3 regions of the Sphingobium sp. Cam5-1 genome follow, and region 2 is predicted to be linked to each of the others. Evidence: predicted binding sites of a transcription regulator. Region 2 holds the regulator's gene; each other region holds the start of a gene.
The links. Region 2 encodes LexA, which represses DNA repair genes until DNA is damaged. Its sites were predicted from a motif close to GTTCCNCNCTTGTTCT; they were not measured.
Positions count from the first base shown of each region.

Region 1: the regulator LexA is predicted to act here: its motif matches at 7,973-7,988, upstream of IZV00_RS13615 (ImuA family protein).
Region 3: the regulator LexA is predicted to act here: its motif matches at 1,601-1,616, upstream of IZV00_RS05780 (ATP-dependent helicase).

Region 1 covers NZ_CP065138.1:2,726,662-2,737,156, forward strand. Annotated here, with positions in the region: gene dapA (4-hydroxy-tetrahydrodipicolinate synthase) at 50-928, shown strand; gene smpB (SsrA-binding protein SmpB) at 974-1,456, shown strand; gene IZV00_RS13590 (DUF2062 domain-containing protein) at 1,456-2,064, shown strand; gene IZV00_RS13595 (hybrid sensor histidine kinase/response regulator) at 2,109-4,532, shown strand; gene IZV00_RS13600 (response regulator) at 4,613-4,969, shown strand; gene recA (recombinase RecA) at 5,072-6,145, shown strand; gene IZV00_RS13610 (sulfotransferase domain-containing protein) at 6,464-7,834, opposite strand; gene IZV00_RS13615 (ImuA family protein) at 7,994-8,809, shown strand; gene IZV00_RS13620 (Y-family DNA polymerase) at 8,706-10,301, shown strand; gene IZV00_RS13625 (error-prone DNA polymerase) at 10,298-10,495, shown strand, end outside.
Region 2 covers NZ_CP065138.1:673,173-683,667, forward strand. Annotated here, with positions in the region: gene IZV00_RS03350 (DUF2336 domain-containing protein) at 1-817, shown strand, start outside; gene IZV00_RS03355 (sensor histidine kinase) at 817-2,199, shown strand; gene IZV00_RS03360 (citrate synthase) at 2,252-3,538, opposite strand; gene gltX (glutamate--tRNA ligase) at 3,549-5,012, opposite strand; gene IZV00_RS03370 (ComEC/Rec2 family competence protein) at 5,049-7,223, shown strand; gene lexA (transcriptional repressor LexA) at 7,184-7,855, opposite strand; gene IZV00_RS03380 (hypothetical protein) at 7,928-8,584, opposite strand; gene IZV00_RS03385 (IS1595 family transposase) at 8,806-9,690, opposite strand; gene IZV00_RS03390 (hypothetical protein) at 9,831-9,983, shown strand; gene IZV00_RS03395 (molybdopterin molybdotransferase MoeA) at 10,032-10,495, opposite strand, start outside.
Region 3 covers NZ_CP065138.1:1,140,735-1,151,229, forward strand. Annotated here, with positions in the region: gene IZV00_RS05765 (globin domain-containing protein) at 1-396, opposite strand, end outside; gene IZV00_RS05770 (Rrf2 family transcriptional regulator) at 512-1,000, shown strand; gene IZV00_RS05775 (Fe-S oxidoreductase) at 948-1,361, opposite strand; gene IZV00_RS05780 (ATP-dependent helicase) at 1,686-3,962, shown strand; tRNA gene IZV00_RS05785 (tRNA-Ala) at 4,099-4,174, opposite strand; tRNA gene IZV00_RS05790 (tRNA-Ala) at 4,311-4,386, opposite strand; gene IZV00_RS05795 (TIGR02300 family protein) at 4,475-4,810, opposite strand; gene aroA (3-phosphoshikimate 1-carboxyvinyltransferase) at 4,960-6,300, shown strand; gene IZV00_RS05805 (CBU_0592 family membrane protein) at 6,297-6,548, shown strand; gene cmk ((d)CMP kinase) at 6,545-7,180, shown strand; gene rpsA (30S ribosomal protein S1) at 7,353-9,065, shown strand; gene IZV00_RS05820 (integration host factor subunit beta) at 9,227-9,514, shown strand; tRNA gene IZV00_RS05825 (tRNA-Leu) at 9,566-9,651, shown strand; gene IZV00_RS05830 (cation:proton antiporter domain-containing protein) at 9,725-10,495, shown strand, end outside.

The DNA.
Region 1 (10,495 bases), 800 kb from region 2:
ACACTCGACAGTGTGCCCCGGAATGCCGGTGAATTGAAGGAGTTTGTTGATGTTTTCCGGGTCGATTCCGGCGCTGGTCACCCCATTTCGCGACGGGAGCGTGGACGAGGCCGCGTTTCGCGCTCTGGTGGACTGGCAGATCGAGGAGGGCAGCAGCGCTTTGGTGCCATGCGGCACCACCGGCGAAAGCGCGACCATGACGGTCGAGGAGCATAATCGTGTCGTCGCGATTTGCGTCGATCAGGCGGCGGGGCGGGTGCCGGTGATCGCGGGCTGCGGGTCCAACGACACGCGAATCGCTCTGGAGCATATGTTCGCGGCGCAGGCTTCTGGTGCGGACGCGGCGCTGGTGGTCGCGCCCTATTATAACAAGCCCAACCAGGATGGCGTTTATCAGCATTTCGCCTATCTGGCCGAGCGCTGCCAGCTGCCGATCGTCCTTTACAATGTACCGAGCCGCACGATCACCGACATTGGCGTGCCGGTGATCCATCGCTTGACGGAAGAATATCAGTCGATCGTCGGCATAAAGGACGCCACCGGGAATCTGGGGCGGGTCACCGCGCAGCGCCTCGCCTGCCGCGATGATTTCTGCCAGCTGTCCGGCAATGACGAAACCGCGCTGGGATTCAACGCCATGGGGGGCAAGGGTTGCATCTCCGTCACGGCCAATGTCGCGCCGCGTCTCTGCGCGGAGTTCCAGGCGGCTTGTGCGTCGGGTGACTGGGCTGGTGCACTGGCGTTGCAGGACCGGCTCTACCCGCTGCACGACGCGCTGTTCAGCGATTCTTCACCTGGGCCGGTTAAATATGCGCTCAGCCGCGTGCGGTCCGACATGCCCGGTGAATTGCGCCTGCCGATCACATGGCCTTCGGAATCGAGCCGCGCCGCTGTCGATCGGGCTTTGGAAATTGCGGGTCTCGTCTAAATGGGCTGCGGCCTTATATGGTGAAGTGAGTTAGTTAAGAGTCCCATGGCCCGCCCTCGTCCCGAATTGTTCGACAAGAAGAAGATCGTCGCCGAGAACCGGCGCGCGCGTTTTGAATATTTCCTTGAGGATGTGTTCGAAGCGGGAATCGCGCTGCAAGGCACGGAGGTGAAGTCGCTCCGTTTCGGCGAGGGCAACATCGCGGAGAGCTATGCCGAGGTGAAGGGCGATCAGGTGTGGCTGGTCAACAGCAACATCCCCGAATTCAGCCACGGCAATCGCTATAATCATGAGCCCAAGCGGCCCCGCAAGCTGTTGCTGCACGAGCGGGAGATCGCGCGCATGCACGGCGCGGTCGAGCGCAAGGGCATGACGCTTGTCCCCTTGAGCGTCTATTTCAACAGCCGTGGCAAGGCCAAGGTCGAACTGGCGCTGGCCAAGGGCAAGAAGACGCACGACAAGCGCGAAACGATCAAGGAACGCGACTGGAAGCGGGATCAGCAGCGTATCATGAAGGACCATCGCTGATGGGTCCCAAGGCGAGCATGGGCCGTCTTGCCCGATGGTGGCACGCCAATGCGCCGACCCGTGAATCGCTGGAAGACAACCGCTTCATCGCGCCGGTCGCGCACCGGGTGCTGGAACCCTCGCTGTGGCGCTTTACCCGCCGGTCAGTGCCGCGTGGAGTCGCGTTGGGGCTGCTGGTCGGGATATTTCTGTTGATCCCCGGTGTGCAGATTGCCGGGGCGGCGATGCTGGCGCTGCCGTTCCGGGCCAATATTCCGCTGGCGGCGGCGATGACGTTTCTTTCCAATCCGGCGACAACACCGCTGTTCCTGATGGCGTCCGTCTATGTGGGCAACTGGTTCCTCGGGCGCAGCGCGGACGCTTCGGGCTTCATGGCGCTGGTGGATAAGCACGCATCGATCCGCGAATGGTGCGGCTGGCTGTTTTCCGAAGCGGCGCCCGCCATGCTGTTCGGGCTGGCGCTGATTTCGATCGCGTTCGCTGTTGTCGGATATTTCCTTGCCGACTGGATCTGGCGCCATCGGATGGGCCGGAAATGGCATGCGCGCAAATTGAGGATTGGCAAGCCACCCGAAAGCAGCGCATTGGAAGAAGTCGCCCGCGTCTGACGCAGGGCGAATAGTCCAGGCGTTTTCAGGGGGAAGGCCGGCCGATGGCCTCGCGCGTCAAAAGGGATGAGGAAGCGTGGACGGGCGATCGCCCTTCGCGGCTGTCCCTGCCGCTGCTGATACTGGCGGCGCTGCTTTCGGCGGTTCTCGTCATCTATGCGACCGGCAACCCGGCTATGGCCACAGGGTTCGGCGCGATGATCCTTGCCATCGCTGCGCTGCTCAGCTGGTATCGGCGCATTTTCCCGGAAGAGGCGGCAGACGGCGAGGCGGTGCCGGACTGGACGGTAGCGCGCGCCGCAGCGGATGCGTCCAACATGGCCATCGCGGTGACCGACCGGGCAGGGCGGCTTGTCTGCGCCAGCGACCTGTTCGGCGAATGGTTTCCCGGATTTCCGACGCCCCCCAATCTCACCGCCGAGCCGGGCCTGACGGAAAGCCTGAGCGCTGCCGCCCGCGCGGCCTGGCGCGATGGAGAGGCGCGGGTCGAAAGCGTGGCGCAGGGCGCTCTCCGGTTGGACGTCGATCTGTGCCGCACCGGCCGGTCGGAAGATTATCTGCTGTGGCGCTTTACTCCGGTTCGCCAGCCCAACGCGCTCGACGATGTGCACCGCCTGCTGACCGGGGACGCGGGGCGGCAGATGGGCGAGGCCGGGATCATGGCGGTGATGATCGGCGGCGAAGGGCGTATTCGCGCGGCAAATGGGGCTTTCCTGCTGCGTGCCGCTGGCCGGATCGACGCCAATATCACCGGCCGTGACTTTGCCGCCCATATGCGTGTCGATGACAAGGGGCGGCTATTTCTGGCGCGTGAGGAGTCGGGCGGGCTACCGCTGCGGTTGTTGCAGGTGCCATTGCGTCGGACGGCACAGCCTGCTGGTAGCCAAGTGGGCCAAGATGGTCCCATGCTGCTGCTGCTGATCGATGAGCCAGCGGGCAGCGCGGGCGGCACATCGGCGCTTTCCTATATCGAAACGCTGCTGTCCCTGCTGCCCTTCGGCCTTGCCATGGCGGATCGCGATGGTCGCGTCCTGTTCCTCAACAGCGCCTTTTCCCGCGCGGCGGGGCTCAAGCGTAGCGAGAGGCCGAGCTATCCCGGCGATCTGGTCGTGCGGGAGGATCAGGCAGCGGTCGCTGATGCGGTGCGCCGCTTTGCCGTTGGCCCGCAAATGTCGGGCGATATCGCCATCAGGTTGCGCAACGAGCCGGAGGAACCGACGGCACTCAGTCTGGCCGGCGTCCGGGGCCTGGGCGAGGCAGCGGTGCTGCTCAGCCTCAAGGACAATAGCGAGGAAAGCAAGCTTAAGCGGCAGGTGGCGCAGGCGACCAAGATGCAGGCGATCGGCCAGTTGGCTGGTGGCGTCGCGCATGACTTCAACAATATCCTGACCGCGATCATCGGCCATTGCGACCTGATGCTGATGCGCCATACGCCGGGCGACAGCGATTATGACGATATTCAGCAGATCAAGTCGAACAGCAATCGTGCGGCTGGGCTGACGCGCCAGCTGCTCGCCTTTTCACGGCAGCAGACATTGCGTCCGCAGGTGCTGCAACTGCCCGACATCGTTGCCGACGTCTCCAACCTGCTAAAGCGCCTGCTGGGTGAGAGCGTGAAGCTGGAGGTCAGCCATGGCCGCAACCTGGGCGCGGTGCGTGCTGATCCGGGCCAGCTGGAGCAGGTGATCGTGAACCTGGCGGTCAATGCGCGCGACGCGATGCCGGAAGGCGGCATCCTCAATATCCAGACCTATGCGGTTCCGGCCGGCAAGGTGCGCGAAATGCGGCAGGAGATATTGCCCGCCGCCGATTATACCGCGTTGCGCGTGTCCGACACCGGCCTTGGCATCCCGCCCGACATTCTTTCGAAGATTTTCGAGCCCTTCTTCACGACCAAGGAATTGGGCAAGGGCACGGGGCTTGGCCTCTCCACCGTCTATGGCATCGTCAAGCAGTCGGGCGGCTATATCTTCGCCGAATCTGAAATTGGCCGGGGGGCGAGTTTCGTCATCTACCTGCCCGTCTATCAGGGCGCGGACATGGAGCAGGCAATTCCCGCCAAGCTGCCTATCAAACGCAGCGAGACATGGGGCACGGGCACGGTGCTGGTGGTCGAGGACGAGGATATGGTCCGCGCCGTCGCCGAACGCGCCCTTTCGCGTCAGGGCTACAAGGTGCTGACCGCCAATGATGGCGAGCAGGGGCTGGAGGTACTGGCGAGCGGTGAGAAGATCGACCTGCTGATCTCCGACGTGGTCATGCCCAATATGGACGGCCCGTCCATGGTCGCGCGGGCACGGGACACGCATCCCGACCTTCCCGTGCTGTTCATGTCGGGCTATGCCGAGGAGCAGCTGCGCAAGTCGATCGACCTTGCCAATGTCGCCTTCCTGCCCAAACCATTTTCCGTCAGTCAGCTCGCCGAGGCGGCGCGGGACGCCTTGGCAATGGGTACAGCGGTGGAATGAACTTCTTGAACGATCAGGCGTTTATGCTGGTCCGCGCGCCGATGATAAGATAGCGAGCGTAACGAAATAGGGGATCGCACATGTCGGACGGCAAGACCATCCTGGTGGTTGAGGATGAAGCGATGATCGGCATGATGCTGGAAGATTATCTCGAAACATTGGGATATCGCCTGCATGCCATTGCCGTGTCGGTGGACGAGGCGTGCGACCATGCGCGCAAGGGCGGCTTCGACGCCGCGTTGGTGGACTGCAATCTGCAGGGTGAGAAAAGCTGGCCGGTCGCGGACCTGCTGGCGCAAAGCGGTATCCCCTTTATTTTCGCGACAGGGGGCATGGCTGATGATGTGCCGTCAGGGCATTCGGATCGGCCCACTTTGGCAAAACCTTATACGATTGGCGCCGTTGAGCGGGCGCTGACGAAGGTTCTTTCCGCCTAAATAGGAAATTTCCGTTCCCCTCTTGTTCTTTGAGAACAAAGGGGATACATGGTGGCCAAGGCGCCACTTAATCGGCGCTTCCGCTTGACAGGGGATAGGCCGATGACAGCAATGCTCTCACTCATCGATTCCAAGAAGACAGGGACAATGGACAGACAGAAAGCATTGGAAGCTGCCCTTTCCCAGATTGACCGCGCCTTCGGTAAAGGTTCGGCCATGAAGCTGGGCAGCCGCGAGAAGATCGAGATCGAGGCGATTTCGACGGGATCGCTGGGGCTCGACATCGCGCTGGGTATCGGCGGCCTGCCGCGCGGCCGCATCATCGAAATCTATGGCCCTGAAAGCTCGGGCAAGACCACGCTGGCGCTGCATGCCATTGCAGAGGCGCAGAAGACCGGCGGCATTGCGGCCTTTGTCGACGCGGAACATGCGCTCGACCCGGTCTATGCCAAAAAGCTGGGCGTCGACATCGACGAACTGATTGTTTCGCAGCCTGATACCGGCGAACAGGCGCTGGAGATTGTCGATACGCTGGTGCGCTCAAACGCCATTGACGTGTTGGTGGTGGACTCGGTCGCCGCGCTGGTGCCGCGCGCTGAAATCGAAGGCGAAATGGGCGATAGCCATGTCGGCCTTCAGGCGCGCCTGATGAGCCAGGCTTTGCGTAAGCTTACGGGTTCGATCTCGCGTTCCAAGTGCCTTGTCATCTTCATCAACCAGGTCCGCATGAAGATCGGCGTCATGTACGGCAATCCGGAAACGACGACGGGCGGCAACGCGCTGAAATTCTATGCGTCGGTTCGCCTCGACATCCGCCGCACCGGCCAGATCAAGGATCGCGACGATATCGTCGGCAACGCGACCCGCGTGAAGGTGGTGAAGAACAAGGTGGCCCCGCCCTTCAAACAGGTGGAATTCGACATCATGTATGGCGAAGGGATTTCGAAGATCGGCGAGATACTCGACCTTGGCGTCAAGGCGGGCGTGGTCGAAAAGTCGGGCGCCTGGTTCTCCTACGACTCCGTCCGCATCGGCCAGGGTCGTGAAAATGCCAAGACCTTCCTCAAGGAAAATCCCGAAATGGCGGAGCGCCTGGAAAAGGTGATCCGGGGCAAGACCGAAGAGGTCGCCGAAGGGATGATGACCGGACCCGAAGCGGAGGATGATGGCGAATAAGCACGGCTAACGCCTGCGGCCGGATCAGCCGCAGGACAGCCGCGCGGCTCTGCCCGCCTTTCGTTTCACGCACTGAAAAGGCCCGCCCGCGCATTTTCGCGGGGCGGGCCTTTTACCGTGATAAGAGGGCAGAGGGCGAGGCTTGCTCAACAGGGCTAGAGCATAGTGCCTTAAATCAGAATCTTCCTCTGTTACCGTTCGCCCTGAGCTTGTCGAAGGGCTTTTCTTCTTTTTAGAAAGGGAAGGGCTTCGACAAGCTCAGCCCGAACGGGGTTGAGTGATCCAGATAAAAGGCACGATGCTCTAAATGAACATTGATCAGCGGCTGGGGCTCACCATTCCTGCCGGTTTGAGGTCAGAGGGCGGATTTTTGGCGTGGCTCCGCTGGCGCCTTTTGCTCTGCTCGACGGCGAGCTTTTTCTTGAGCCGTACGCCCTGAAGACCCCAATCTCCAAAATGTACGGCAGCCAGGAATATGAGGAGGCCGTTCATGAACAAGGCGATGGTGAGGGGCAGCGCGAGAAAGACGTCGAGTATTTGTTCGGTCGGTGTTTCTACAGGCCCGACCCGGTCGATCCCGAACAAGGCGAGGCCGTCTTCCAGGGAATGCCCATCCCATTCCCGCCGGAAAAACCATTCGCCTACCTCTATCGCCAGAATGGTCGGGGCGATGAGCATGGCGGCGAGGCCGATTATGACCATCGCCTCGCTCAAAAGCTGTACGCCAAGAGAGGGAAGGCGGCGCTTGGTTACAGGATCATGGACCTGTTTTTCGGGCGCCACGGATTGCGATATCCCAATCGATTTCACGGTGGATGACGAAGGCGGGTCCGAAAAGCCGTATCGATCCAGCTTGGCCAACATGCGGGGGTTCAACTGAGACGTGCAGCTATCCTCGATGAATTTTTGTTGCTCGATCGTCAGTTCCTGGCGGAAGCTGTCGGATTGTCCCTTTCTGATCCGCAGGGCATCTGAATCCGATCTGTCATATTCATGGCCGGGAATGCCCTGGGCGAGTTCCAATGCCTTGAGCTTTTCGAAGGATGAGTTTTCCACCGCATATCGAAGAGCCTGGGTGTTGACTGGCTCATCCAGGAAATTGAGCATCTTTTCGACTTCTGCCTCCGTTTGAAGCAGTAGATCCTCATAATATATGATGTGATGATCATGCCGTTCGAGGCCATTGGCCCAGCTGTTCATATATTTGATATAGTGGGGCAGGCCTCTATTCTCATCCATGAGAAAATCATCAACGCTGCCTTGAAACGACATCTTATGCCGGGTCACATGGTGATAGTCGGAAATAAGTACGGCCCGCGGATCGCGGATCAGGAATATGATGGGCAGCCGACCGGGCAGGGTCGGCTTGAAGCGCAGATGGGTGGAAGGGATGAGGGGGAAAGAAGCCTCCTCCGACCTGCGGACAAAGGCCGGTATGCCGCGCACCGGATCCAGGTCGAAATTGGGAGCAAAGGTGAACATGCTCTGGGTCGTAATGGGCGGATATGCACGCGACGCGAGGAAATATTGCGCCAGGATAAACCTGAGCCAGGTCCTGCCCGACTTCGGGTAGGAGGCAAGGAGCGCGGTCGCGGCGCTGGAAACAAGACGCAGGCTGCGAGCCGAAGCAATGCGGCGCGCCAAAAGGAAGGGCGCGTGAGCCAGTGAGGCGATGTGGGACGTGTCCATCGACACAGATTAGCTTGGCAGAATGCCGGGTGTGAAACTTTTCCGGATGATGGCCAATGTGTGTAAGAAGCTGAAACCATCCTCCCTTTTTTCTGATGCCAGCCAAGTTGATTGACAGGGGGTGCGCTATCGTCGAAAAGAACATATAGAGAACATTCTATGGTGGATTCGGTGAACAGGCTTGCAGCCCTCAGGCGGCACATTGCATCACTGGAAGGGATTCCGGCCGTCAAAGCAGGTGCGCGTATCACGACCGGACATGCGGCTTTTGATCAGGCATTGCAGGGTGGCCTTGCCAGGGGGCGGGTGCATGAATTGTTCGGGAATGCTGAAGATGAAGGCGCCACTGCCGGTCTTTCCCTGATCCTTGCCCATCTTGCGGCGCGTGAGGCTCCTCTGTTCTGGTTGCGCCTTCCAGATGGAGCGGCGGGACAACCTTATGGCCCGGGTCTTGCCGCGCTTGGAATAGATCCAGCCCATTTGCTGGTCGGCGTGATGAAGGATGAGGCCCTGCTGCTGCGCGCGGCGGTCGATGCGTTGCGATGCCCGGCGCTGGGCGCGCTGGTCATCGAACTGCGCGGGCGCGCGCCGCTCATGGACCTGACTGCCAGCCGCCGCCTGGCGCTGGCGGCGGAGACGTCTGGTGTTACCGCCTTCGTCCTGCGGATCGGCGGCGATCCGGTGCCGAGCGCGGCGGAGACGCGGTGGCGGGTGGAGGCTGCGCCATCCGTGCCGTTGCCGGGCAATGCGCCGGGCATGAGCGCCTTTTCGCTCCACCTGTTGCGCCGCCGTTCGGGGGCAGACGGCATGACATGGCGGATGGTGTGGAATGCCGAACGGGGAGATTTTGGAGAAGAGTGCGATGAACGCCATGAGCATGGACGGGCAGGCGGAGAACGCGCTGAAGAGGCGGCGCTACCTGGCGCTGTGGTTCCCCTTCCTGCCGGTCGACCGCCTGCGCATCGCGCGGCCTGATCTGTGGCAGGCACAGGGCGGCGCCGGGCCGGTCGTCATCGTGGAGGCTGTGCGCGGGGCCATGCGCCTTGTGACGCCGGATGCCGATGCGCTGGCGCTGGGCCTGAGCGCAGGCATGACGCTGGCCGATGCGCGGGCGCAGGAGCCGGATCTGGTCAGCTTCGAAGCGGATCATCATGCCGATCAGGATTGGCTGGAGCGGCTGTGCGATGGGTGCGCGCGCTATACGCCGGCGGCCGCGATCGATCCGCCGCATGGGCTGATGCTGGACATCACCGGCTGCGCGCATCTGTGGAACGGGGAGGAGGCCCTGGCGCGCGAGGCGGTGGAGCGGTTTGAGCGGCACGGCATGGAAGTGCGTCATGCAGTAGCGGGCACGCCTGAGGGCGCGCATGCGCTGTGCCGTTTTTCCGCCGGGCCAGCGCCAGATGAGGAGGCTGCGCTGCGTCGCCTGCCGGTCGAGGCGCTGGAGCTGGAGCAGGAGAGCGGGGTGGCGTTGCGACGCGCGGGGCTGCGCACCATCGGCGATCTTGCCGCCCGCCCCGCCGCTGCGCTAGCCGCGCGCTTTGGCGAGGAGGCGGTGGACGCGCTGCATCGCCTGCTGGGTCTGGGGCATCGCCCGCTTAGCCCCCGCCGTCCGCGTCCCGTCCTGCGGATCGAGCGTCGTTTCGCCGAGCCTGTGGGCAGCACCGCCTATGCCTTGCAGCGGGTTGAGGAGATGGCGGGCGAAGCGGGCGAGCGGCTGACTGAGCGGGGCGAGGGCGGGCGGCGGTTCGAATTGCTGTTCTTCCGCGCCGATGGCCTCGCCTTTCCGCTGCGGGTGGAAACCGGCCTGCCGGTGCGGGATGCGCCTGCGATCATGCGGCTGGTGCGGGAGCGGATCGACAGCCTGTCCGATCCGCTGGATCCCGGCTTCGGCTTCGACATGCTGCGCCTTACCGTGCCGCAGACCGAGCCGATGGCCGCGACCCAACTGGCGCTGGAAGGGGGAGAGGCGCGACGCGAGGAAGCGGTCGCGGCGCTGATCGATCGGCTGTCCGTCCGCGCTGGCCGCAACCGCATCCAGCGGTTGGAACCGCGCGACAGCCATATTCCCGAGCAGGCGCAGCTTGCCTTGCCCGCGATCGAAAGCCGCACCCCGTCCAGTTGGCCGCGTCAGGAAGAGTCCGGCGACCCGCCGATGCGCCCCATCCATCTGTTCGACCCGCCCCAGCCGATCGAGGTAGTGGCGGAGGTCCCCGACGGTCCGCCCCATCATTTCCGCTGGCGGCGTAGCGCGCATGAAGTGACTCGCTATGAAGGGCCAGAGCGGATCGCGCCCGAATGGTGGAAGGCGAAGGACGGCGCACTAGCGGGCGAAGGTGCGGGCATGACGCGCGACTATTACCGGATCGAGGATGCGCGCGGTCGCCGCTACTGGATCTTCCGCCATGGCCTTTACGGCACGGAGGCGCGGCATCCCGGCTGGTACATCCACGGCCTGTTCGCATGAAACGCGGAAAGGGACCTGACCCGTCCAAGCCCAGGTCGCCCGACCGGCGGGAGTTGGACGAGGTTGAGGCAAGGGAGAAGATACGACAGGCTGTAAGACCGCCAGTGTCGAGGGAGGGGCCTGCCTTCGCCGAATTGGGCGTCATGTCCAATTACAGCTTCCTGCACGGCGCCTCACACCCTTCAGATATTGTT
Region 2 (10,495 bases):
AGCGATCTGCTGGCCGACCATTTGCGCTCAGCCAACATTGCTCGGCCCGGCTTTGCTCTCTCACATGCAGATGCGTGCAGGTGTTACGCTATTGCTGCGGCAATTTGGTCAGCCCGATGATCGATTGGACGAGACAGAAGCAGAGATCATCTTTCCGACCGATGATCCAGCCGTGACGGAAGCGCTGGCTGCCCTTGCCATGGCGGAGGGGCGTTGGCTAACGCTGGGCGGGGAAGACGAGCCGATGCAGCCGGATATTCCTGCCGAACATTATGCCGAACTCCTATGGACGGCCGCCGCGTGCCTGATGGCTGTCGTTCAGCGGGCGTCGTTATTGGATGCTGGAGAAATCCTGCCCGCGGTAGAAAAAGCTGGGTGGGCCTTATTGGCTGAACATGACGAGAGCCGGAGCCCGATCGCAGCGGCAGACAGGTTGGTGCGCCGCCTGGGTGAACGTGCCGACATGCCCGAATTGCTGGGCGCTGCTCTGGGCCAGCGGCGATTCCTGCTATTTGCGTCCCTCGCGGCTCGGCGATTGCGCATGGATAGCGCGCATGTGGCTGACATATTGGTGATGGGGCCGGTCCCTGAACTGGCCGCGCTTTGCCGATCACTGGGGGGATCGGATGCCGACTATCGTCATCTGTTGATTGCATTGCGGCCTGTCCGGCCCTCTCTCACGGACGCTGCAATCATCGTAGAGGCGGAGCGGTATCAGGCGTTGACAGAGGCGCAGGCGGACGGTTTGGTGAACGCATTACGCGCGCCTCGGGCACTGCGTGCGAAAATCGATCATCTGCGGCGGATCACTGTCTGATGAATATGCCGGTGCATCCTGCCATTATCCGCGCGACTGTAGCGGCGAATGGATTGCTGTTGAGCGCGGATGCGCCTTTGCTGGCCTTGCAGCGTGAGGCAGGCTCCGACCTTGGCGCGGTGCTGGCTATTCCTCAATTGGCGGCGCTAGCGCGGCTTGCGTCGCGCCTTTCTGTTACCGTTTCACGATCGGTCACGGCGGCGGCCGAGCGCGGCGACATCGACATGTGGGTGCGCGCAAAGCCAGAAGCCGACGGCGTGCAGATATCCGTGATCGAATGGAATGAGCGGCCTGCGACGACTGCTCCTGTCGACATGATGCGCCGTGAAGCAGATATTGCGGCCGTCTCGGAAGGCTGGACTTGGCAAATCGACACGCAGCTGCGCTTCCAGATGGTGTTGGAAGGGGCAGGGCTGGAAAGTGCTTTGCCGCAGGAGCCCCCGATACCCGGTAGTCGTCTGACCAGCTATTTTGAACTGCGGCCGGATGAAGAGGGCGACCTCGCCATTCTGCGCGGATTTGCGCAGCGTCGCGCCTTCCGTGACCAGATCGCGACCTTGATTGCCGAACCTGAGCAATGCTTCCGGCTTTCGGGGTTCCCGATGTTCGATCTGGCGGGGCAGCTACTCGGTTACCGGGGCAAGGCATTTCCATTGGATCGAGCGATTCTGGCCCCTCATGTGCCGCCTGCGCCCGCCGTCGTCATATATCCGGCAGAGTTTGGACGGCGCCTCGATCGTTCCCTGCGCCAGCCGCTGGGGCGGATCATCGCCAATGCGGATTCGATCAATGCGCAGTTCGATGGGCCGCTGCGCCCGGACTATGCGGGTTATGCTTCCGACATCGCGGCTGCGGGCCGTCACCTGATGGCGCTGATCGATGATCTGGCGGACTTGCAGGCAATCGACAGGTTGGACTTCACCGTGGCGACCGAGGACGTGGACCTGGCCGATATTGGACGACGGGCCGCAGGGCTGTTCGTGGTCAAGGCGATGAGCCGCAAGATCAAACTTTTCCCACCAGAGGCGGAGCATAAGACCGTCGCGACGGGTGAGTTCCGGCGCGCACTGCAAATCCTGATGAACCTCGTCGGCAACGCTGTGCGCTATGCGCCCGAGGATAGCGAGGTGCGGATAGAGACGGGTGTCGATGACGGACGAGCCTGGATTGCTGTCATGGATCAAGGAGCAGGTGTCCCGGAAGACAGCCGGGAGCGCATCTTCCAAAAGTTCGAACGGCTCGGTCGGAGTGATCCTGGCGGTAGCGGTCTTGGCCTCTATATCTCTCGCCGACTTGCGCTTGCCATGGGTGGAGACATTCAGATCGGCGATGCCCCTGGTGGGGGTGCGCGATTTACGCTGACGCTACCGGCAAGCAGCTAGAATAAAAAACGGCGCCGATTGGGCGCCGTTCTTTTTTCCGGGTTGGCCGCAATTAGCGTTGGCTAACCGGGACATAGTTGCGCTCTGCCGGGCCGGTGTAGAGCTGGCGCGGACGGCCAATCTTCTGCGCTGGGTCAGAAATCATTTCATTCCACTGCGCGACCCAGCCAACCGTGCGGGCGAGGGCGAAGAGCACCGTGAACATTTCGGTCGGGAAGCCGATCGCCGACAGGATCACGCCCGAATAGAAGTCCACATTCGGGTAGAGCTTCTTTTCGATGAAGTAAGGATCGTTGAGTGCGATCTGCTCCAGTTCCTTGGCGACGTCAAAGACAGGATCGTTGACGCCCAGCTTTGCGAGGACGTCCTTTGCCGTCTTCTGCATGACGGTCGCGCGCGGATCGTAGTTCTTGTACACGCGATGGCCAAAGCCCATCAGGCGGAACGGATCATCCTTGTTCTTGGCGCGGGCAATATATTCCGGAATGCGGTCCACCGTGCCGATCTCGCGTAGCATGTTGAGCGCGGCTTCGTTCGCGCCGCCATGGGCAGGACCCCAGAGGCAAGCGATGCCAGCGGCGATGCAAGCGAAGGGATTGGCGCCCGACGAGCCAGCGAGACGGACGGTCGACGTCGATGCGTTCTGCTCGTGGTCAGCATGCAGGATGAAGATCTTGTCCATCGCGTCCACAATGACCGGATCGGGCTCATATTCCTCGGCGGGGACCGAGAAGGTCATCCGCAGGAAATTGGCGGTGTAGCTGAGGTCGTTGCGGGGATAGACGAAAGGCTGTCCCACCGAATATTTGTACGCCATGGCCGCGATCGTCGGCATCTTGGCAATCAGGCGGTGGCTCGCGATCTTGCGCTGTTCCGGATCATTGATGTCCGTCGAGTCATGGTAGAATGCGGACAGAGCGCCGACCACGCCGCACATGATCGCCATGGGGTGTGCGTCGCGGCGGAAACCGCGATAGAAGGTGGTGAGCTGTTCGTGCACCATGGTGTGGCGCGTGATTGTGCGGGTGAAGTCTTCCAGATCCGCCTTCGAAGGCAGTTCGCCATTCAGCAGGAGGTAGCTGACTTCCATGAAGCTGGATTGTTCTGCCAGCTGATCGATGGGGTAGCCGCGATGCAGCAGGATGCCGGCGTCACCATCGATATAGGTCAGGCCGGAATCACAGCTGGCCGTAGAAGTGAAGCCCGGATCATAGGTGAACATGCCGGTGTTGGCGTAGAGCTTGCGAACGTCGATAACCTTGGGGCCGACGGAACCGCTCAGAATACCATAATCCTTGGTATCGCCGCCGACTGTCAAAGTGGCATTATTGTCCGACATCTCGTTCTCCTTAATTGCCAACAGCGCGCGATGCCTGCCTGGCATCCGCGAGCCGCTCCAAGCTCCTGTCTTTTCCGAGAAGGAAAAGGACATCAAATATCCCCGGCGAAACCGTGCGACCGGTTAGCGCCGCGCGTAGCGGTTGAGCCACTTTGCCCAGCCCCAATCCGACTTCCTCTGCCACGCGGCGGGTCGCTTCCTCGATTGCTTCGACCGTCCAGGAGGGGACGGATTCAAGAGCGTCGGCGGTTTTCCCAAGCAGCTCGCGCGCCGAGTCGTCTAGCAGAGCAATAGCCTTGTCGTCAAAATCCAGCGGGCTTGCCTTGAACAGGAACTCCGCGCCCTCGGCAATCTCGTTAAGCGTCTTCGCGCGTGGTTTGAGCGAAGGCATGGCTTGCGCAAGAAGCGCCATCGCCTCGACCGACGGGGTCGTGCCGAGCCGTTGCGTCACGCGCGGCAGGACCAGTTCCGCCAGGCGCTGGTCATCCGCCTCGCGCAGGTAGAATGCATTGAGATTTTCGAGCTTCTTGATGTCGAAGCGGGAGGGCGATCGGCCCACGCCGCTTATGTCGAACAGCTCGATCGCGCGATCTCGCGATATGGTCTCTTCGTCGCCATAGCCCCAGCCGAGGCGCAGAAGATAATTGAGCACGGCTTCGGGCAGCATGCCCATCTCGTCGCGATAGGCATCGACGCCCAGCGCGCCGTGCCGTTTCGATAGCTTTGCGCCGTCCGATCCGTGGATCAAAGGAATATGGGCATAGACTGGCTCGTCCCAGCCCATCGCCTTAATAATGCCGAGCTGACGAAACGCATTGTTCAGGTGATCGTCGCCACGGATCACATGTGTGATACCCATGTCGTTATCGTCGACAACGACGGCGAGCATATAGGTTGGCGTCCCGTCGGAGCGGAGCAGGATCATGTCATCCAGTTCCGCATTCTGGACAACTACCCGGCCCTGGACCGCATCGTCGATGACCGTCTCGCCTTCGCGCGGCGCCTTGAGCCGGATGACGAACGGCGCATTGGCCGGAGCTTCCGATGGATCACTGTCCCGCCAGCGGCCATCATAACGCATCGGCTGCTTTGCGGCGCGCTGCTGTTCGCGCAGTTCAGCCAGTTCTTCGGGGGTCGCATAGCAGCGATAGGCATGGCCTGCCGCGAGCAACTGGTTAGCGACCTCCGCGTGCCGCTGCGATCGCTCAAACTGAAAGACGGCGGGCTCGTCGCCTGCAAGGCCAAGCCAGTCAAGGCCGTCGAAGATTGCGGCGACAGCGTCCTCGGTCGAACGGGCGCGATCGGTATCTTCGATGCGCAACAGGAACTTGCCGCCATGGTGTCGGGCGAATAACCAGTTGAACAACGCGGTGCGCGCGCCGCCGATGTGAAGAAATCCCGTGGGCGATGGCGCGAAACGGGTTACCACCTGCTTGTTCAAACCCGTTGCACTCACCGTTTTATTCCCCGACATCCGCCTTGCTCATTCATGAACGCGACGCCCCCTAGCATGGCTTTTGAGCCACGACAAACGTCCGTTGCGCCGATAATAAGGCGCAGCGGCCATCAGCTTTTCGCGCGCCTCGAACAGGCATTGGAGGCTGAGCGCGAGCAACTTGCGCTTTGGGTTCCGGTGGGCCTTGGATTGGGCATCGCGGCTTGGTTCTTTCTGCCTAACCAGCTGACATGGTTGTCTTTTTGCTGTTGCGCGATTGCGATTGCGAGTGGCGGATTGATGCTGCCGGAGGGCGGCCGGATACGCCACGCGATTATATTGGGCAGTCTGCTCGCGGCGTCAGGTTGCCTGTTAATATGGGGGAAAGCCCTGATCGTCGGCACGGCGCCATTGCCGCGTGCGACATTTGTAGAAGTGACTGGCGAAGTCAGGTCAGCCGATACGGTGCCAGCGCAGCAGATGAGTCGCGTATCGATCCGTCCGATCCACATGCCTGCGCTGCCTTCCTTGATCCGGGTGAACATAGCAGCGGCGGACCTACCCGAAGGGGTTGGCAAAGGCGCCATCATTCGCTTTCGCACGCGGTTGATGCCTCCTGCCGAAGCGAGCCTGCCCGGCAGTTATGATTTTTCGCGTCGAGCCTATTTTCAGGGGATCGGGGCAACGGGACGCGCGCTTAAGCCCATCGTCGTGCTACGCCCATCAACGGAGGCGCCGCCTCTGCGCAATCGTCTTTTCGCGCATATATTGAAGAATGCGCATGGCGACGGGGCGGGCATAGCCGCAGCGCTGGCGACGGGGGATCAGGGCGCCATCAGCGAGGCGGACGCCGACGCGATGCGCCGCAGCGGCCTTGCCCATCTGCTCTCGATCAGCGGGCTGCACGTCACCGCCCTTATCGGCGCAGTCATTTTTCTGCTGATGCGGGTCATGGCACTTAGTCGGCATGCGGCGTTGGACTGGCCGTTGATGCTGATCGCTGCGGCCGGTGGCGCGCTGGCGGGCCTGGGATATACTTTGCTGACGGGTGCGGAAGTGCCGACGGTTCGATCCTGCGTCGCGGCACTGTTGGTGCTGGGCGGGCTTGCGCTAGGGCGTGAGGCCATCACCTTGCGGCTGATAGCCGCCGGTGCACTGGTGGTTCTGTTGGCATGGCCAGAGGCGCTGGCAGGGCCAAGCTTCCAGATGAGCTTCGCCGCAGTTATCGCCATTGTTGCCTTGGGCGAACATCACCGCTTTCGGGCGTTCGCGGCATCCCGTGAGGAGTCAGTGCTTCGGCGACTGGGTCGCCACCTTGCCGTCTTGCTTCTCTCCGGCTTTGCGGTGGAAATGGTTTTGGCGCCGATCGCGTTGTTCCACTTTCACAAGGCCGGGATGATAGGCGCTTTTGCAAATCTCGTCGCTATTCCCCTGACAACCTTTGTGGTCATGCCGCTGGAGGCATTGGCCTTGCTGTTGGATGTTGCCGGTCTTGGGGCTCCTGCCTGGTGGTTGACGGGCCGCGCGCTCGACCTGCTGCTGCTGATCGCGCATTGGGTGGCGGCAAGTCCTTGGGCGATCGTCACTGCGCCTTCCGTGTCCAACCTGATTTTCGGGATCATCGTGCTGGGCGGCCTTTGGTGTCTGCTTTGGCGAAGCGCTTGGCGCTGGGTAGGACTGGCCCCCTTGGCGCTGGGGATGGCCATCATCATGATGAGTTCGCCACCCGACATTCTTGTGACAGCCGATGGGCGCCATGTTGCCGTTCGCGGGCAGGACGGTGGCATGGCTATTCTGCGCGAACGGGCTGGAGATTATGTCCGCGATATGATTGCGGAAAGTGCAGGCTATGGAGGTCCGCTGGGCGCTCTTGCAGACTTGCCCGAGGCGCGTTGTTCCATGGACTTGTGCATGGTGGCCCTAACCGGAGGAGGGCGCATATGGCAGCTATTGGTGACGAGAAGCGGGGTTGTCGTGCCCAAGGACAGCCTGGCCCGCGATTGCGCGCGTGCCGACATCGTTATCGCTGATCGCCGCCTGCCGCCATGGTGTCGGCCCCGCTGGCTGAAAGCCGACCGGCGGCTGTTGGCACATACCGGGGGGCTGGCGATCGATCTTGATGGAGGAACCGTGCGAACCGGGAAAATAGCGGGCGACGCACATCCGTGGGTCGCCCGGCCTTCCTATTTACCGTCGCGTCGCCGATCCGGTCAGTTGTACCGCCGGAGCAGACCAGCCAGCTTTCCTTGAATGCGCACCTGCTGCGAATCGTAGATTTGCGGCTCATAAGCATTGTTGGCAGGATCGAGCCTGACCTTAGGCCCCTGGCGATGATAATATTTCAGCGTCGCCTCGCTATCCTCGATCAGTGCAACCACGATTTGCCCCTCGCGCGCGACTTCAGTGCGCTGGATCAGTGCAAAGTCGCCGTCAAGGATGCCCGCGTCGATCATCGAATCGCCAGAAACCTCAAGAGCATAATGGTCTCCGGCGCCCAGTAGAGCGGCAGGAACGGACAGCATATTCTGTCCTTCCATGGCTTCGATCGGAACGCCTGCGGCAATCCGCCCGTGAAGGGGAATGTCGATCACGTCGTTGGCTGCGACCGGGGGCTTGGCCGACAGTTGCGGCTTGGGTGTCGCTGCGACCTTGGGGGCGCGATGCATTGCTTCAGGAAGTTTCAGAACCTCCAGCGCGCGCGCCCGGTTCGGCAGGCGACGGATGAACCCGCGTTCTTCCAGCGCATTAATCAACCGGTGAATCCCGGATTTCGACCGCAGATCGAGCGCTTCCTTCATCTCCTCGAACGAAGGCGAAACCCCGCCTTCATCGAGCCGAGTTTGAATGAAGCTGAGCAATTCCTGTTGCTTGGGCGTCAGCATGCCGACTTATCCTCCATGGAACGGATGGAGAACGCATAGGAAACGTAAGGAGGCAAGTCAAGCAGGTGGTTATTATCCCTTTCCGACAAGTAAGTTATCACGCGCCTCTGGTTTGCGGAGTACGATGATGGTCAACTCGTTCGGCTTCAAACCCTTGTCCTCTATGACACCGATTGAAATTCCAGACTCTTGCATGACGTGGGAAAGGCGAGTGAAAGGCTGGTTTTCTGGGGTCGGTTCGCTAGTTTTAACTGCAAAGGCTAAATCCGATTTGCTTGGCACTTTTTGGAACGCTTCGCCGAATGGCCCTTGCTGGACGCCGCATGATTTGAAGAAGTCGCAAAGTTGGTATGCGAAGGCTTGGGCCTCAGCATCCGGCACATGGGCGACCGTAATCCATGGGAGAGGCTCTTTCTGGAAAAGATCAGACTTTAGGAGAGGCAACATTGCATCTGCCTGGGACTTAGTAAGTTGCCGCATTTCCTGGGATTTTTGGAGGCGCTCTCTTACTTTTTCGGCCTCTGCGCTAGCCTCTTCGGCTCGCTGGTGCGCCTTGGCGGCATCGGCCTTCGCCTCTTCTGCCCGTGCATTAGCATCTGCGGCGCGCGCATCCGCTTCTGCGATTTTCGTGGCGTCTTCGGCGCTTTTGATGTCTGCTGATCTCGTCGCGGCTACACCGCCGACCAACCCTGTTATTACCGCCAAACCTCCGAAAACTGCGGTAGCCATCAATGAGTACCATGCTATTCCCGAAAGCAGCGCTGCCGAATTCCACATAGACATTCCCCCTCGATGGGGGTGGGGTATAGCAGCAACTTTGTGGGGCGTGGGAGTCTTGGGATGGGTCGGATTCGCTATCTGGCGCGTTAGATTAATGAGGAGAAGTATATTGGACCCAAATAAGCGCTTTGACCGCCTGCTAGACGCGATGGCCCACGGCCACGCGCCTGTTAGCGGGAAAAAGAAACCATCAGGTGATCAAGCATCAGATGCGGAACGTCGCGCATATTGTGACGAAACTCGAACTCCGCGAGATACTTCGGAAGATGCTTCTCGCTGACATGAATATGGGTGCCGTTGATCCCGCGCTTTAGCTGCGCCCAAAAGCCTTCAATGCCGTTCACGGTCGTTCCGGTTGGCCCAACATACTGTTCCGCGCTGTGGTTCACGGTCTTGTGCCAGTAGCCCTTGAACTCGCCCAGATCGCGGTAGCTGACCAGTTCGTCCGTGTGGATTTCGCTATGCGGCTTCACATTGGCGAACACGTGCGGCTCTAGCGTGGCCTTCTTCCGGTTCGGCACCACGCGGGTGATAACGTCGCCGTTGCGCTCACGCATGCCGATCACGATGGTTTTGTTGGCGCGGTAGTTGCCGGTTCCCTTATTCTCAACCTTCCCGCCGATGTATGTTTCATCGACTTCCACGATCTTGCCGAAGCCGCCCACTGGATCGTCGCCGTCAACCTGGCCCATATATTCGCGGATCATGTGACACATGCGCCAAGCGGTCTTGTAGGTCACTCCTAGTTGGCGCTCGACTTCCTTGGCGGCAACGCCGTTCCGCGAGGCGCAGAACTGGAACATGACGAAGAACCAATCGCGCAGGCTGGTGCGGGTGCGATCAAAAGGCGTTCCGGCAGTCGGATAAACCTGCGCGCCGCAATATTCGCAAGCGTAGGAGCGACGGCCCTTCACGCGGTAGAAATTGGCCGACTTGCCGCACTTCTCGCAATCGTGGCGATCCCCGTAGCGGACGCGCATCAGGTGATCGAGGCAGCTATCCTCGGTCGGGAAGCGGTCTTGGAACTGGCGCAGCGTAGGGGCTTTGTTGCTCATGCCCATTATATGCCATATCCGCCTACTTGTTTCAAGGGGATAATAACCAAGCAGGTTGCGCCAAGCGTAACGAAAGGAACGGACCTGCGTCACGGCCGTTCAATAGCGGCCTTCCCAAAGAGGGTGAATAGGAGAGTAAGATGGCCAACCAGAACGATCAGGACAAACAGCGCCGCCAGCAAGGTGGTGACCGCTCAAGCCAGGGCGGGCGTCAGCAGCAGCAGGAAAATCGCCAGGGTCAAATGGGCGAAAGCCGCAAAGACAAAAGCGATCACAGCAAGCAGCAGCGCTGATCTACGTTCGGTTAGATCACGGGGAGGGGCCGCTTTGCGGCCCCTTTCTCATTGTGAGAGCGGTACGATGGTTGCTTTGTCACCTACGGCGGCCGGGGGTGAGTCGGCCGGTCGAAGGATCAGGCACCCCGCTTGAGCCAGGGCTGCGGTCGCCGCGCTGTCTTGCGAAGTAACCGAGACCAAACCAGCATCAGTGAGATAGGCGCGAAGATAGTCGTCGCGCGATCCGGTCGCAGGAAGTGCGGCAGCGAGTTCCGCGATCGTCGTACGCGGGAGCGGGTTGGCGGCTCCGGCCATGTGGCGGACGAGCGGCATCAGGAACAGCGTTGCCGTCACGAAGGCGGATACGGGGTTGCCGGGGAGGCCGAGGAATAGGGTATCACCCAGCTTTCCCGCCATGAGCGGCTTACCGGGGCGCATGCGAATCTTCCAGAAATCCAGAGTGCCGCCTGCCGCCTGGAAAGCTGGCCGCACCAAGTCGTGATCGCCGACCGAGGCACCTCCGGTCGAGA
Region 3 (10,495 bases), 470 kb from region 2:
GGCGAGGAACCAATAGGCCTTGCCCCACGCTTCCAACACAGCATCCGTGGCAACATCCGCGCCCAGGACATCGCGGATCGCGGGCAGCAGCGCTTCGGCAACCTTGGGATAATGTTCAGCCTTCACGCCGGTTTCGACGTGCCGCTGCACCATACGCTCGACCGCGCCGGTGAGCGCCTGCAGCTTGTCGATATTCTCGGCATAGCCAAGGATAGCCGCGGCCAGACGCTTGGGCTGCTCACCGCTGTCCTGTGCCGCCTGATCGAACATGTCCTTGATCGACGCATCCTGGAACAGGCGCGCATACATGGCGGTCGTGATTTCCACCCCATGGCTCCGCAGCGCGGGAGCGGTTGCCTTGACGATCGCGATGGTTTCAGCGCTGAGCTGGCTCATATATGCACCCCATTGAACTAGAGACTCGGTAAAGATGCCTTTACGGTACATCTTTAAACATGTAAACAAGCTGCATGTTTTATCTGCAAACCCGGTTCAATTAACGCATTCCCTCATGCAATTGACCCGCCACACCGACTACGCCCTGCGCGTCCTCATCCATTTGGCCGTCACGCCAACAGGTCGTGCAACCATCCCCGAGGTCGCCGACGCCTACGCTCTTTCGCGCAATCATTTGATGAAAGTCGTCCACCACCTCGGCCAAGGCGGGTTCATCCTGACCCAGCGCGGCAGAGGCGGCGGCTTCACCCTGGCCCGCGATCCTGAAGCAATCAAACTGGGTGATGTAATCCGCCACACCGAAACGGACATGAACCTTGCAGACTGCGCAAACTGCAGCCTTCGCGCCGCTTGTGGCCTATCGGGCATTTTGAAGGCCGCAACTACCGCTTTTCTAGCAGTGCTCGACCAGCATAGCCTGGCGGACGCCGCCAAGGACAGAACCGGGCTGGCAGCACTCATTGCTGCCCTGCCCGGCGCTGTCTCCCCGGTCAGCGATGCCTGCGCGCCATCTTCTTCGAACGCGGTGCCTCGCCTGGATTGATGCAGCTATCCTGTACCGTGCGACTGCATAGCGGATAATCTTTACCGCCCGCAGGCGGAGGGGTCATGTTACCGCCAACGGTCACCGGATTGGCCGAACTGCCCACAGGCGCGGCAGGGTCCTTGGGCATACCCGGCGTTGCGGGCATCATGCCGGTGTCGGCTGGAACCTCTCCAGTCGGCTGACCAGCATTGGGATCTGTCGCTGTTGCAGGGCTCGCAGGCGTAGCCGGATCCGTCGGCATGCTATCAGTGGCTGGGGGTTGGGCCGTACTGTCCGGCACACCCTGAGCGATCGCAATGCCAGTAGCGCCGGTGGTAAAAGCCAGCATGGCGGCACCCGCAAGCATGATCGATTTCATGGGTAATCCTTTCCTGTTCATCACCCCGTTCTGCCTCTTGGCGGGTAGAGAACCAGATCAGTGCGCACGCGTTCCGATATCGGCGACGAACGGTGGCTATGCTGCTACCAGGCGAATGATCACGGTCTTTCAGCAAAGCGCCGCTCTCTCATTGAAACCGTTCGGCCTTGACCTAACGACATGACGAGAGGCCGAGGGGGTACCGTTAATGTCAACACAGCGGCCTTCCCCCTTGCATGATTCCTCTTTTGTTCTCATAGATTGCCATCAATCGCACGTGGCCAAGCCCTTGCTCCCTCTATCCATGCTCCCTAGTTGTTGACCATGACCCTCCCTGCTCCAACGCCTGATGATCCGCCCTATCTTCAGGGCCTCAATGAGCCCCAACGGGAAGCTGTCCTCACTGTCGAGGGTCCGGTTCTTGTTCTGGCGGGCGCCGGAACGGGCAAGACGGCTGCGCTGACCGCACGGCTGGCGCATCTTATAGCTACGCGCCGCGCCTATCCGTCGGAAATCCTGGCGGTCACCTTCACCAACAAGGCCGCGCGCGAAATGCGCGAGCGTGTCGGACGTATGATCGGTCCGGCAGTGGAAGGCATGCCATGGCTTGGAACATTTCATGCCATCGCTGCCAAAATGCTTCGCAGACATGCCGAATTGGTCGGCCTGCAATCCAACTTCACCATTCTTGATACAGACGATCAGCTTCGGCTGATGAAGCAGCTGATCCAGGCTGAAGGGATTGATGAAAAGCGCTGGCCCGCGCGGCAGCTGGGTGGCTTGATCGATCAGTGGAAGAATAAGGGTCTGACTCCTGACGAAATCAGCGCCGGAGATAGCGAATCTTACGGGAATGGGCGTGGGCAGAAATTATACGCTGCCTATCAAGCCCGCCTTCGCGATGTAAATGCCTGCGACTTCGGCGACTTGCTGCTCCATATACTCACCATATTGAAGCGCCACCGGGATGTGCTCGAAAGCTATCAACAGCGGTTCCGCTACATCATGGTGGACGAATATCAGGACACCAACAGCAGCCAGTATCTCTGGCTCCGCCTGCTGGCTCAGCAGCGCAAGAATATCTGCTGCGTGGGTGATGACGATCAGTCCATCTATTCGTGGCGCGGCGCGGAAGTCGCCAACATCCTGCGATTTGAAAAGGACTTCCCGGGCGCCAAGATTGTCCGCCTGGAGCAGAATTACCGATCCACGCCTCATATCCTGGGCGCCGCGTCCGGTGTGATCGCCGAAAACGGCAACAGGCTGGGCAAGACGTTGTGGACCGACATCGACATCGGGGAAAAAGTCCGCGTCATCGGCGTATGGGACGGGCCAGAAGAGGCTCGCCGCGTCGGCGACGAAATCGAGGCGATCGAGCGCTCAGGTCGATCGTTGGAAGAGGTAGCTATCCTTGTCCGTGCGCAGCACCAGACCCGCGAATTTGAAGATCGATTCATTCAGATCGGTCTCGCATATAGGATTGTAGGCGGCTTTCGGTTTTACGAGCGGGCTGAGATCCGCGACGCGCTTGCCTATCTTCGCCTCGTCAACCAACCTGCCGACGACCTGGCATTTGAGCGGATCGTCAATGTTCCTAAACGCGGTTTAGGTGAAAAAGCCGTGGAGAAACTTCACCGCCTTGCTCGGGCCGAGGCCATACCCTTGGCGCTCGCTGCTGCACGAATTCTCGATACCGACGAAATGACTCCGCAAGCGCGCCGCAGCCTTGGCGCCTTTATCGGGGATTTGGCCCGCTGGCGCGACCGTGCGACGCAGCTTCCCCATGCCGAACTCGCGCGCCAGATACTGGATGAAAGCGGCTACACGGCAATGCTTCAGGCAGAACGCACAGCCGAAAGCGCGGGCCGCCTCGAAAACCTGAATGAACTTACCCGCGCGATGGAGGAATATGAAACGCTGGGCGCGTTCCTCGAACATGTGTCGCTAGTCATGGACAATGACGCGCAAGCCGAGGAACGGAAGGTCACGATCATGACCATCCATGCGGCCAAAGGGCTCGAATTCGACACTGTTTTCCTGGCGGGCTGGGAAGAGGGTATTTTCCCTTCGCAACGGGCGTTGGACGAAGGCGGTCTCAACAGTCTGGAGGAAGAACGTCGGCTCGCCTATGTGGCGATTACCCGCGCCAGGAAGCTGTGCGTCATCCTTCATGCGGCGAACCGGAGAATATATGGCCAGTGGACCAGTTCCATCCCGTCGCGGTTCGTAGGCGAGCTACCTCCGGAACATGTCGAGGAGGAAAGCAGCATGGCGGGCGGCGCATCCCTATGGCGTGCCAACTGGTCCGAGCGCGCTGATCCCTTCTCCAACGTGCAACGAGGCAGCGGGCGCGGCCCAGGCTGGCAGCGAGCGCAACAAAGTGGCCAGTTCTCCCGCGAAGCCGTGCGGATCGTTGAAGCGCGCGCGTCGGCGGTATACTTAGGCAACAAGGGGCGGGATGATATGCATCTGGGGCTGCGCGTATTTCATCAGAAATTTGGTTACGGCACGATTGCGGAGATCGAGGGCAACAAACTCGAGATCGATTTTGAAACGGCTGGCCGTAAGCGCGTGATGGATAGCTTCGTGCAGCCAGCGTGACCGGGCGCCAGTTAGCATTGTCAAATTTGATGATCCCTCACTGACAATAATGTCATGCAGCGTTAATCTGCTGCCAGACGCTTAGTTTTATTGCTGAGAGAAGACAGGCCAGAGGATAAATAGACGTCCGGAGAGTTGGTGGAGCCTAGCGGGATCGAACCGCTGACCTCCTGCATGCCATGCAGGCGCTCTCCCAGCTGAGCTAAGGCCCCATCGTTGCGCGGCATCATACCGCATCCCAATGGATTGGGCCATGTCCGGCATAGAGCCGTCGGCCGATATAGGATGCCAAGCACCCGCTTGATAGCTTCCGGGCTATACAGGTGAGGCTTGGACCATCCGGAAAACTGGTGGAGCCTAGCGGGATCGAACCGCTGACCTCCTGCATGCCATGCAGGCGCTCTCCCAGCTGAGCTAAGGCCCCGTTACCAGTGTCAGCGCCGCTTGGGACCGGCGCTTCGGAGGTCGCTGCCATTAGGAGGCAGCAACTTCCTTGGCAAGCACAAAATTACTTAATTGTCGTCGTCGCCGTCGTCGGCGGCCGCATCCACGCCGAGGTCATCGTCACCGCCCAGGTCAACGTCATTGTCCGGCGAATCGCCATCATCATCGACATCCAGATCAAGATCCAGATCGTCATCTGCCGTCTCCAGCTCCCCGTCGGCGGTTTCGATAACCTTCTTTGGCGCTTCCTCGTACGGCAGCGGCTGCTTCGACTTCAGGACGGGTTCGGGTTCCCAAGCGGTGTTGCAGTTGATGCAGGTGACCGGGTCGTCCTTGCCCAGGTCATAGAAGCGCGTGGCGCATTTCGGGCAGGTACGCTTCGTGCCCCATTCAGCCTTGACCATGTCCGGCCTTGTCCTTCTTACGAGTGCTTCAACGAATATCACGCGGCGCGACCATGTCGCCCGCGAAGCGACGCGCGCCTTGCCATAGCGGAACCGCGCTGTCAAAAGCCGGGCGCAATTTTTCAGTTTCCTGACAAACGGATTGACCCGTGACCACTTCTTCCGATCAGCCTGTTCCCATGACCTTCTCCGGCGCTCCTCCGCTTGCGGGCAGTGTAAGGGTGCCGGGAGACAAAAGCATTTCGCATCGTTCACTCATGCTCTCTGCACTGGCCGTTGGGGAAAGCCGCGTCGAAGGTCTGTTGGAGGGAGAGGATGTGCTGGCCACTGCCGCCGCAATGCGTGCGATGGGCGCGCAGATCCAACGGGACGATGATGGCATCTGGCACATCCGGGGCGTGGGCGTGGGCGGATTGCTGCAACCCCAAACAGCTTTGGACATGGGCAACAGTGGCACGTCGACCCGCCTCCTCATGGGCCTGGTCGCAAGTCATGGCATCACCGTGACTTTCATCGGAGACGCATCGCTGAGCAAGCGCCCGATGCAGCGCGTCACCGAGCCACTGTCCCATATGGGCGCCAGCTTCACCACCAGCCCCGGACAACGGTTGCCGCTCACCATGCGGGGCGTCTGTCCGGCCGTGGCGCTGGATTATCGCCTTCCGGTCGCATCAGCGCAGGTGAAGTCCGCGATCTTGCTGGCCGGTCTGAACACCCCCGGGGTCACGCGCGTCGTCGAGCCAGTTCCGACTCGCGATCACAGCGAACGGATGCTCAAGGGCTTTGGCGCTGACCTGGACGTAGAAATCGATGCTGATGGATCACGGATCATCACATTAAAAGGCGAGGCCGAACTTCGTCCGCAAGCCATCACCGTACCCGGCGACCCCTCGTCGGCAGCCTTCCCCATGGTCGCCGCGCTACTTGTCCCCGGCTCGAAGATTACTATTGAAAATGTCGGCCTGAATACCACTCGGGCAGGGTTAATTGATCTGCTGCGCGAGATGGGCGGCGACATCGTCATCGAGAACCCGCGCGAAGTCGGCGGGGAGCCGGTGGGAGACATTGTCGTCACTGCCTCCCGACTTACGGGCGTCGAACCAGACCCCGCCCGCGCGCCCTCCATGATCGATGAATATCCGGTCGCTTTCATCGCGGCCGCACTCGCCGAAGGACGCAGCACCTTCCGAGGCCTTGAAGAATTGCGGGTCAAGGAATCTGATCGCATCGCCACCATGGCGGCGGGCCTCCGCACCATCGGCGTGAGAGTGGAGGAACTGGAGGACGGCATCGTCATTGAGGGAAGCGGAGGTACGCTTCTGCCCGGCGGCGGTCCCATCGCGACGAAGCTGGATCATCGTATCGCCATGAGCTTTGCGGTGGCCGGTCTTGTGTCCAAAAACGGCGTCACCATCGATGACATGCGCCCGGTCGCGACCAGCTTCCCCGGCTTTACCGCGCTCTTGCAAACACTCGGCGCGATAGCGTGAATTTCGATTTTCCCAACGTGGTTGGCCTTCTTGGTAGCGGCCTCATGGTTATTGCTTACGCCTACAGCAATATGGCGAAGGCGCTGAACTTCACGCTCTTCAATTTTCTCAACCTGATCGGTTCGTTGCTGCTGATCTTCTCACTGACGGTTCATTTCAATGTCGCATCGATGGCGCTGGAGGTAGTCTGGGCCTTTATAGCCGTCATTGGCCTCGCCAAGACGTTGCGGAAAGGCAAAGCAGAATGATCATCGCCGTCGACGGTCCTGCGGCATCCGGCAAAGGTACGATCGCCAAGGCGCTCGGACGCCATTACGGGTTGCCTGTGCTGGACACCGGCCTGCTCTATCGTGCGGTCGGGCTTGCTGTGCTAAAAGCCGGGGGCGATCCGGACCACGAAGCCGATGCGGTTTCCGCTTGTGATTTTGACGATTCAGTCCTGTGTGACCCTGCGCTGCGGAGCGAGGCCGTTGGTTCACTCGCTTCCCGCGTTTCCATCCACCCGAGCGTTCGCCAGGCGCTCGTCCAGCGACAGCGCGATTTTGCGACCCGACCGGGTGGCGCAATACTTGATGGCCGCGATATCGGGACGGTGATCGCGCCGGATGCGGATGCGAAGATCTTCGTTACCGCGAGCGTTCACGTGCGCGCCAAGCGTCGCTATGATGATGCGCTTTCCCATGGTGGACACCCGGACATGGATAGCCTGATCGCAGATATTCAGGCACGCGACACTCGCGACATGAGCCGCGATCATGCGCCGTTGCGAATGGCTGATGGCGCGGACTTGCTCGACACCAGCAATTTGACTATAGACGCCGCCGTCCAGCAGGCGATTGCTCTGGTGGACGCCCAGTTGGAACGTCGGCAACAGGCCTGACGCGATGACGGCGCTTGGGATTCCCAGGCGCCCTTTTCGCTTATCCAAAGAGCGTCTCACCCGACATGGCCGAACGGATGTTCGCATGGGCATTCGGCCGTGCGGACGGTTTGGCCTCAAAGACCACCGGATACAACCGGTAGGCCAGCAATGACGAGTGAAGGACTTAAACATGGCCTCTACGGCATTCCCCTCGCGCGACGATTTCGCCGCGCTTCTCAATGATTCTCTCGGTGGCGAGGACGGCGGATTCGAAGGTCGCGTCGTCAAGGGCACCGTTACCGGCATCGAAAACGACATGGCGCTGATCGACGTCGGCCTGAAGTCGGAAGGCCGCGTGCCGCTGCGCGAATTCGCTGCGCCGGGCCAGAAGGCTGACCTGAAGGTCGGCGACGAAGTCGAAGTCTATGTCGATCGCGTCGAAAACGCCCATGGCGAAGCCATGCTGTCGCGCGACCGCGCTCGCCGCGAAGCCGCCTGGGACAAGCTGGAATCCGAGTTCACCGAAAATGCTCGCGTCGAAGGCGTCATCTTCGGCCGCGTCAAAGGCGGCTTCACCGTCGATCTCGACGGCGCCGTGGCGTTCCTCCCCGGCTCACAGGTCGATATCCGCCCAGTGCGCGACGTCACCCCGCTGATGGACATTCCGCAGCCCTTCCAGATCCTGAAGATGGATCGCCGCCGCGGCAACATCGTCGTGTCGCGCCGCGCCATTCTGGAAGAAACGCGCGCCGAACAGCGCAGCGGCCTCATACAGACGCTGGCCGAAGGTCAGATCATCGAAGGCGTCGTCAAGAACATCACCGACTATGGTGCGTTCGTTGACCTGGGGGGCATCGACGGCCTGCTGCACGTCACCGACCTCAGCTATAAGCGCATCAACCACCCGAACGAGATGATCAACATCGGCGACACCGTCCGCGTTCAGATCATCCGCATCAACCGCGACACCCAGCGCATCAGCCTTGGCATGAAGCAGTTGGAAAGCGATCCGTGGGAGGGCGCCGCTGCCAAGTATCCGATCGGCGCCAAGCTGTCGGGCCGCGTCACGAACATCACCGAATATGGTGCGTTCGTCGAACTGGAGCCGGGCATCGAAGGTCTGGTCCACGTTTCGGAAATGTCGTGGACCAAGAAGAACGTCCATCCCGGCAAAATCGTTTCGACCAGCCAGGAAGTCGAAGTTCTGGTTCTGGAAGTCGATCCCGAAAAGCGTCGTATCTCGCTCGGCCTCAAGCAGGCCCAGAACAATCCGTGGGACAGCTTTGCCGAACGTCACCCGATCGGTTCGACCGTCGAGGGCGAAGTCAAGAACGCGACCGAGTTCGGCCTTTTCATCGGCCTGGACGGCGACGTCGATGGCATGGTCCACATGTCGGACATCGCATGGGGCATTTCGGGCGAAGACGCGCTGGCTCTGCATCGCAAGGGTGAGTCGGTTCAGGCCGTCGTTCTCGACATCGACGTCGAGAAGGAGCGCATCAGCCTTGGCATGAAGCAGCTTGAGCGTGGCGGCCCGGCCGCTGGCGGCACCACCGCCGCTGCAGCTGGTCTGAACAAGAACCAGACGGTCACCGTCACGGTTCTGGAAGTTCGCGACGGCGGTCTGGAAGTCCAGGCTGGCGATGACGGCGCAACCGGCTTCATCAAGCGCAGCGACCTTGGCCGCGACCGCGACGAGCAGCGTTCGGAGCGTTTCCAGATCGGTCAGAAATTCGACGCACTGGTTACGGGCTTCGATCGCGCCAAGAAGCCGACCTTCTCGATCAAGGCTCTGCAGATTGCAGAAGAGAAGCAGGCAGTCGCTCAATATGGCTCGTCCGACAGCGGTGCATCGCTCGGCGACATCTTGGGCGAAGCGCTGAAGGCCAAGAACGAAGGCTAATCCCTTCGGATACAACTAAAGTAATAGGCCCGTCGGAACTTCTTCCGGCGGGCTTTTTCTATCCCAAAATGAGAAAACAACTACCGACATTGGATAATTGTCATGTGGGTAGGGACTCACTATGACTAAACTGGGAACCAGAAGGGGGAGCTGGAGGACCAATGATACGCTCGGAATTAATTCAGACTCTGGCAGAGGAAAATCCGGACCTTGGCCTTCAAGAGGTCGAGAGGATTGTAGACCTCTTCTTCAAAGAGATTGTTGACCGCCTGTCGGGTGGCGGCCGGGTAGAATTGCGCGGTTTCGGCGCCTTTACCACTCGTGCGCGAGATGCGCGGACTGGGCGTAATCCGCGCACCGGCGAGCAAGTTCCTGTTTCAGCCAAGCGGGTGCCCTACTTCAAACCTGGCAAGGAAATGCGCGAACGGCTGAACAGCAAGGCGCAGTGAACGCCAGCACATCTTGACCTGCGCGTTCGGAAAGGTCAGTGGGAGCGCCACGCGGACGTGGCGAAATCGGTAGACGCAGCGGACTTAAAATCCGCCTCCCCCTGGGAATGCGGGTTCAAGTCCCGCCGTCCGCACCAGGGGTGTCACGCATAGGCACGTGAATTTGCCGCAAGGCTGGATATTCTGCCGCGCTTACAGCAATGATGGCGTATGGCTGGTGCAATCAATCCACAAAGTTTCAGCGATTCCCTCGTCATCTTGGGGGCCGCCGGGCTGGTGATCCCCGGCTTTGCACGCTTGAGGATCAGTCCCGTCATTGGCTTCATTCTGGTCGGGCTAGCTGTCGGCCCATCGGGCCTTGGCGCGCTGGTCGCTGAATATCCGTGGCTTTATCATGTCACCATCTCAAACAGAGGAGCGATTGAACCATTCGCTGAGCTTGGTGTCATATTACTTCTCTTCTCGATCGGACTTGAGCTCAGCTTTCGCCGCCTCTGGACAATGCGCGCCCAAGTGTTCGGGGTCGGCGCCGCCGAACTAATCGGCGGCGCGGCGCTGATTGCTTTGGGCCTCTACTTTCTGGGGCAACCAACCGCAGGGGCTGTCGGATTGGGCCTTGCCCTGGCCCTTTCCTCAACGGCCGTGGTGCTCCCTATGGTCGGCACGCAAAGCGCTGTGGGCCGGGCCGCCTTCGCGATGCTATTGTTTGAGGATCTGGCGCTGGTCCCCATAATATTCATGCTCGGCGCCCTCGCGCCGTCAGTAGCCTCCAGTCCCGACGGTGCCTGGGGCGAGCTGGCCGATACCTTGCTAAAAGGCGGCTTCACGATCGCGGTGATGCTCGTTCTTGGCCGCATCTTCCTGTCACATATCTTCAGCCAGGCCGCGCGGACCAAAAGCCCTGAAGTGTTTCTTGCAGCCAGTCTGCTAGTTGTCATCGTTTCGAGCATCGCGACTTCGCTCGCAGGCCTTTCGCCAATC